3 regions of the Bradyrhizobium japonicum USDA 6 genome follow, and region 3 is predicted to be linked to each of the others. Evidence: riboswitches for the same ligand, from Rfam matches in the RefSeq annotation. Region 3 holds a riboswitch; each other region holds the start of a gene.
What was found. A riboswitch is a leader RNA that binds a small molecule or an ion and turns the genes downstream of it on or off. The one in region 3 is predicted to bind cobalamin.
Positions count from the first base shown of each region.

Region 1: another riboswitch for cobalamin. It lies ahead of BJ6T_RS00040 (ribonucleoside-diphosphate reductase subunit alpha); the one in region 3 lies ahead of BJ6T_RS31130 (energy-coupling factor ABC transporter permease).
Region 2: another riboswitch for cobalamin. It lies ahead of BJ6T_RS32135 (TonB-dependent receptor); the one in region 3 lies ahead of BJ6T_RS31130 (energy-coupling factor ABC transporter permease).

Region 1 covers NC_017249.1:6,825-9,018, reverse strand. The annotation lists gene BJ6T_RS00050 (GNAT family N-acetyltransferase) at 1-60, shown strand, start outside; partial or broken gene BJ6T_RS45085 (transposase) at 495-641, shown strand; cobalamin riboswitch at 767-937, shown strand; gene BJ6T_RS00040 (ribonucleoside-diphosphate reductase subunit alpha) at 1,042-2,194, shown strand, end outside.
Region 2 covers NC_017249.1:6,837,036-6,839,229, reverse strand. The annotation lists gene BJ6T_RS32135 (TonB-dependent receptor) at 1-1,215, opposite strand, end outside; cobalamin riboswitch at 1,341-1,548, opposite strand; gene BJ6T_RS32130 (hypothetical protein) at 1,780-2,145, shown strand.
Region 3 covers NC_017249.1:6,595,108-6,597,301, forward strand. The annotation lists gene cobF (precorrin-6A synthase (deacetylating)) at 1-291, opposite strand, end outside; gene BJ6T_RS31130 (energy-coupling factor ABC transporter permease) at 333-1,010, opposite strand; cobalamin riboswitch at 1,048-1,264, opposite strand; gene cobA (uroporphyrinogen-III C-methyltransferase) at 1,310-2,041, opposite strand; gene BJ6T_RS31140 (cobyrinic acid a,c-diamide synthase CobB) at 2,038-2,194, opposite strand, start outside.

The DNA of each region.
Region 1 (2,194 bases), 2.6 Mb from region 3:
TCATTCCGACCCAGCAAGGCCGCGCCGCCGGATCGGCTCGTCACCCAGACTCAAGCATAGCTCCGCCTCATCCCGTTAGGATTGATTGCCAATAACCTGACATGACCGCGTTCGGTCAGGACGGCTTATGTTCGCGGCCAGACAACTGAGCACGTGAGGCGGACGCCGGGCCTGCGAAAAGCATACCAATCGTCTCTTCGGCAAAGTTGGCACGTCTGATGTGAGAGCTGGCGGGGTCAAATCCACTAAGCTGGGATATTGCCACGGGCGGCTGCATCGATTTGCGGTCGGGCTCCAGACAATTTTTGATCTAAGGCCACAGAAAGCGATGAATGGCGAGACGCGTATGGCTACCGAAACCCGATCCGGCCCAACTCAATTCGCGGACCGCGAACCGATCGATGCCAACATTCAGGATGTCCAGGGTTGCTGTTCCCCTGTTGGAGAATTTGCGACGCCACTTCCAAAGGTTTGAGCACATCTTGGCCGATCGCAGGCGCTGGGTCGTCGAGCGCACCTTTGCGTGGCTCGGCAGATGTGGGCATCTCTGCAAAGACTTCGAAGGTTCCGCCGCTACCGAGCTCGCCTGGCCGCTCGTCGCCCATCTGAGGCTCCTAACTCGCCGATTGGCCAGGCCTTGAGACATCTATGTTTTTTGAGTGAGGCTCTCAGGACAGGCGCTCGGCGAATTTCGAACCTCGACCTCGGGGCTGCTCCAACTGGTTAACTTGACTGTGCCGTCTTGACGAGTCTGGGCAAAGGCTTCTATATGTGGTGTCGTAGTGGTTTTAAATTCGCATATATGGTGGCACGGTGTTAGGGGGGAACCCATTGTGTCGGCAGCGGCTATTCCGAGGCATTAGCGCGACAGCGCTGGGAAGGCCGACAGCCGCAGCGACCCGCGAGCCAGGAAACCTACCGCGACAGAACCCATGTCCTCGGGCGGGGTGCCCGGTGGGTCGCTTGCAGCCGGGGACATTTGCCCGGTCCCCTCGCAAGTCGTCCGCACGGTCCCAGCCCCCAAATATCACGGGGTTGCCGATGTCGGCGTCTTACGATTTCGATCAGTATGGTCATCTCATTGAGCTGCCGAGTGTGCGGCAGCCCTCAGCGCAGGCAAAGCCTACCACACCTGAACTGTGTCTTGTGCAGCCCCCAGCATTGCCGGCTCCCCTGCCGAGGCCCCCCGCGCGATCGCCAACTCCGTCTGACCTTTCGCTCGATCGGTCGCGCGACGACCTGCTGACCTCGTTTGGTAGGCTGACGCTGACCGACCGCTATCTGCTCGCCGGCGAAGGCCTCCAGGACATGTTCGCCCGAGTGTCTTGCGCCTTCGCGGACAATGTTGCGCATGCCCAACGTCTATATGATGCGATGTCTCGGCTGTGGTTCATGCCGGCCACACCGGTGCTCTCCAACGGCGGCACGACGCGCGGCCTTCCGATCTCGTGCTTCCTTAACTCAGTGTCGGACTCGCTCGAAGGCATCGTCGGCACCTGGAACGAGAACGTCTGGCTTGCTTCCAATGGCGGCGGCATCGGCACCTACTGGGGTAATGTTCGCTCAATCGGCGAGAAGGCGAGGGGCGGCGTCACCTCGGGCATCATCCCGTTCATCCACGTCACGGACGGCCTCACGCTGGCGATCAGCCAGGGCTCGTTGCGGCGCGGCTCGGCGGCGGTCTATCTCGATATCCACCATCCCGAGATCGAGGAGTTCCTCGAGATCCGCAAGGCGTCTGGTGACTTCAACCGCAAGAGCCTCAACCTACATCACGGCATCAACGTCACCGACGAGTTCATGTGTGCCGTGGGCGCCGGCACCGCATTCGCTCTGCGCAGCCCGAAGACTAACGAGGTCGTCCGCGAGATCGACGCCCGCCAGCTGTGGCAACGCATCCTTGAGAACCGGCTGCAGACCGGCGAGCCTTATCTCTTGTTCATCGACACCGTGAACCGTGCGCTCCCCAAGCACCAGCGCGAGCTCGGCCTCGAGGTCTCGACCTCCAACCTGTGCAGCGAGATTACCCTGTCGACCGGCATCGATCATCGCGGCGAGGAGCGCACCGCGGTTTGCTGCCTGTCGTCGCTCAACCTCGAGACCTGGGACCAGTGGAATGAGGAGCCCGGCTTCATAGAGGACGTCATGCGCTTCCTAGACAACGTGCTCACGCACTTCATCACGGTGGCGCCGG
Region 2 (2,194 bases), 240 kb from region 3:
GTTGTTGAACCAGTGCCGGTGGGCGTCATAGCCATAGACCTGGCTTTTCAGCGAGACGTTGTTGGTGATGTCCCATTGAAAGCCGCTGCGTAGCCAGAGCTCGCCAGCGCCGCTGTGATTGTCGAGAACGTTGTAGTTCGTGGTCAGCGTGCGCGCGTCGATGGTGACAGGTACCGGCGTGCCGCCGCCGAGGTAATAGTTGCTCCACCGACCGGACACGATGCCGTTCGTCGGCACGATGCCCGGCGCGTTCGCGGGCACCAGCGGTGTTCCCCAGTAGAAGCGGTCGTTGTCCTGCCTGTATTCGGCCGCGCCCCAGATCTTCAGGTTCTCGTTGACGCGATAGTTCAGCTGGCCCGAAACGTTGCTGAGCTTCGAATAGGTGTCGTCGATAAAGCCCTTGTTGTTGAAATGGCTGATGTCAAAGCGGTAGTCGAGGCCGTTGATCAGCGTGCTGCCGCCCGAGCCGTAACCGGCGCGATAACCGTTGAAGGAATCGTAGGACGTGAAGGCGTCGTTGATAATAGGCCCGGTATGCGGCACCTTGTTCACGTAGTTGATGGCGCCGCCGGTCGCGCCGAGGCCCGCCACCAGCGAGTCCGGTCCCTTGATGATCTCGACCTGCTGGAGGCCAGCCACGTCCATGGGACGGCCGGTCATGGTCGACGGCCCGATCGGGATGCCGTTGTAGAGCGTGGAGATCTGGTCGCCGGAAAAGCCACGCATCGAGAAGATGGCGGGCGCGCCGGGCGCATCGCCGCCGATGACGCCGACCGCCGCCTTGGCGACGTCGGTCGTGGTCCTGATGCCGAGATCCTCCATCGTCTTCTGACTGATGACCTCGACGGTCGCCGGCATTTCCCGCGCCGTGATGCCGAGCCGGGAGCCGACGTCGGTGACGGCGGCCGTGTTGAGCGGCGTCTGCACCGGGCCGCTCGGAGCTTGCGTGGCCGGAACGGCGACAGCAGGGGCGCCACGATTGCGTCCCGCGGCGCGCCGGGCCGCGCGCGGCTTCTGGGTGCCGGGGCTTATGGCGGGAGCCTGTCTCTGAGCAGGCGGGGTGACGATCACCGGGCCAACCTCCCGGGAGCGGTTGTCCTGCGCCGCGCTTTGCGCGAGCGCCGCGGACCACAAGGACACCGACGAGAGCAGGGTAATCAGGAAAGCACGCGACAACGCTGGCCTCGCGCCAGCACGGAAATAAAGATTTTGCATGACAACGCTCTGCGGCGACGCAAACAAACCGTCACCGCGGTTGCCTTAGTCATCCACCTTCGCCCCAGGCGGCGGATGCACCGGCTACTTGTCCGACATCAGGGCACCCCGCCCAATGCGTTCGCGCGTGACCATGGCTGGTAGCAGGTTTCCTGGCTCGCGGGTCATCGCCTTCGACCACCTTCCCAGAGGCCCAAGCGGGGCTCCAGTGGTTCGTTTGGTCGTCGGCTATCCGCCTACAGTTGCGGGGGCAGCCGCGGAATTGCCCACTGAGGTGGACGCACCGCATTCCCTTGAAGAGCCCTTGCGGGCACTACCGATCACGAAACTGGCATCCGGGGATGGGCGCGTCAACATCCCCGCGGGCTGCTGGACGGACCGGTCGGTCGATGGCGGCCTTGTGTTGCCGATTTGCACGATAGTCCGAGGGACCGCGACGAAACGTCCAACCCGGCCTCCGGACGAGCCTGGGTAACGAACGCTTGACCACGATCAATGACTGCCTTTGGTGTCCGAATATGCTACTGAGACCGAGTTCCGGCCCGACAAGGTAAGTCGATATTGATGCAGTTCGTCCGTACCATCCTGGCAGTCGCCATCGCCATCTCCCTGGCGATGCTGCCGGTTGGCGCGTCCGCGGCGAACCTCGCAATGTCGTCGGATGGCATGCAGACGGCCATGCACATGAGCGGCGACGCCGCCATGTCGATGGACGATTGTTGTCCCGACATGAAGGGAACGGGCTCCCATAGCGGCGACTACAAGTGCGGGATGGGCTTCTGCTGCGTCGGCGGGACCATCGCGCTCGGTGATGTCAGGCCTGTGGCGTTCGAACGTCTCGCCGTCGTGGCCAGCACGATGGCTATTCCCCCGGATCAGGTCGTTTCCTTCCGTGGCGGCAGTCCTCCTTTCCGACCTCCTCGAATCTGATCTCGCAAAGCCCGAGACGCGAGCGGCATGCCTGCTCGCGACGACGACT
Region 3 (2,194 bases):
CGCGATCGTCTGCGACCAGGCCGCGGCCACGGCGTCGTGCCAGTCGTCCACGCCCTTGTGATAGTCCGCTTCACCGGCATCGCGCACGGGAAGGTCGAACTCGGCAATGCGCGTCGTTTGATTGGTGAGCACATCCGCGCAGATCGTCCGCCTGAGATCTGCAAGATCGGACTTCGCCGTCCCCTTGCGCGGGATCAGGATGAGATCGGCCGCGTTGATGGCTTGAACGGCGGCGCGCGTGAGCTGCCCGGGATCGCCGCAACCGATGCCTATCAGGGAGAGCGTGAGCATCGCGCGTGCAGGGGCGGCCGTGACGGCCGCCCCTTTGTCTCTTAAGCCGCGTTGTGCAGGCGCGGCGTGACGAGGCCCGGCGCGGTGACGCCGCGCAGCGATTTCGCCAGTGCCAGCACGGCGAGATCGGCGAGCGGCTCGATCACGATGACGAGTGCGTAGGAGGCCGCGAAGGTCGCGATGTTGACGAGGTTGGTCGCACCGAAGCCGGAGCCATAGAGCGCCCAGAACGCGACCCAGGCGATGACGCCGGCCTGATACGTGGTCGAAAGCGCCAGCGCCTGGCGATAGCTGAGATCGACATAGGCGGTGTTGCGGGCAATAATCCGCGTGGCGATCGCCTGGATCGCGAACAGCGGCACCAGCAGCGTGGTGACGTTCATGCCGTATTGCGGCAGGTCGGGTGGCTCGAAGAACACGCCCTGGAACAGCAGGCCGAACGCGAGGCCGAAGGCCGCGGGCGCTGCCCCAAACAGCAGGAACAGGGTCGAGCCGAGGATGAAGTGCACCTCGGAGACGCCGACCGGGAAATGCGGCAGGATCTCGAAGAAGACGAACACGAGGCCCGTGGTGGCGAGCGTCCGCGCCGCGAACGAGGTAATGCCCTGCTCGCGCACGGTCTCGACCGCGAGCTTCAGCGCAACGCCGCCGACGGCGATGCCGGTTGCGTAACTCAACACGAGCTTGGCGCCCGAGACGACTCCGGGTTCGATATGCATGGTTCAGTTCCTTCCTGCCGTCACACCCGACGGCCTTGGCCACAAAACATGCACGGCCGGTCTCCTGGCTCGCGGTTCACTGGGGTTCTCCGGCCTTCCCGAGCCTCGCGGCCCAGTGGCTGATCGGAGCCCCTCACCGCTTACAGTCGCGGGGCGGCTGGGGTTTTGGGCGGCGCAACTGTCCGCCCACCCCCATTCCCGATTATGCTCCGGCGGTTTGCGCCGCCTCGAGCACCATGCGTCTCCTGTGTGCCCCTTTCGCCAGCCGGGCGTCAAGGGGCGAAGGGCGGCCGGGACGGTCATGACGGATAATCGCCCGCCAGCGCGCCGAACAGGATCACGGCGGCCGTCGAGGCAGCGCCACCCCGCGCAAGCTGTTCGGCCAGCTCGGCAATGGTGGTGCGGACCAGCCGCTCGTCGGGACGGCCGAGGGATTCGGCGAACAGGGCCGGGGTATCAGGGGCGAGGCCGTGCTCGATCAATTTTGCGACAAGCGCCGGAAAGGTGCGCCGGCCCATATAGACCACGGTGGTCGCTTCGGGATCCGCCAACGCCGCCCAGTTCAAATTCTGCGGCAGCTCGCCGGTGACATCGGCCCCGGTCACGAACTGCACCCGGCGCGAGGTGTGGCGCCGGGTCAGGGGAATGCCGGCTTGCGCGGCGGCGACACAGGCCGAGGTTATTCCGGGAATGATCTCGTAGCCGATGCCGGCTTCGCGCAGCGCCTCCAGCTCCTCCTCGAGCCGGCCAAAGATACCGGCATCGCCCGATTTCAGCCGCACCACACGGACGCCGGCCGCGGCATAGTCGACCAGCAGGCGGTTGACGTGGTGCTGCTTGGTCGAGGGCCGCCCTGCCCGTTTCCCGACCGCGACGAGATTGGCGCCGGGCCGGGCCAGATCGAGGATCGCGCCCGAGGCAAGATCGTCATAGAGCACGACGTCGGCATCGCGCAGCCGCGCGGCGCCTTTGACCGTGAGGAGCTCGGGGTCGCCGGGGCCGGCCGAGATGAAAGTGACAAAACCGCTCACCGGTCCTCCGCGATCAGATGGAAGAACGTGCCGGTGGCATAGCCGCGGCGCGAGCCGGTCTCGGCGATGACCGCGCCTGTTGCATCGTGCACGACCGCGAGCGGCGTATCCGGCTGCGCGACAATCGTCGAATAGTGGAACTCGTGGCCGCGC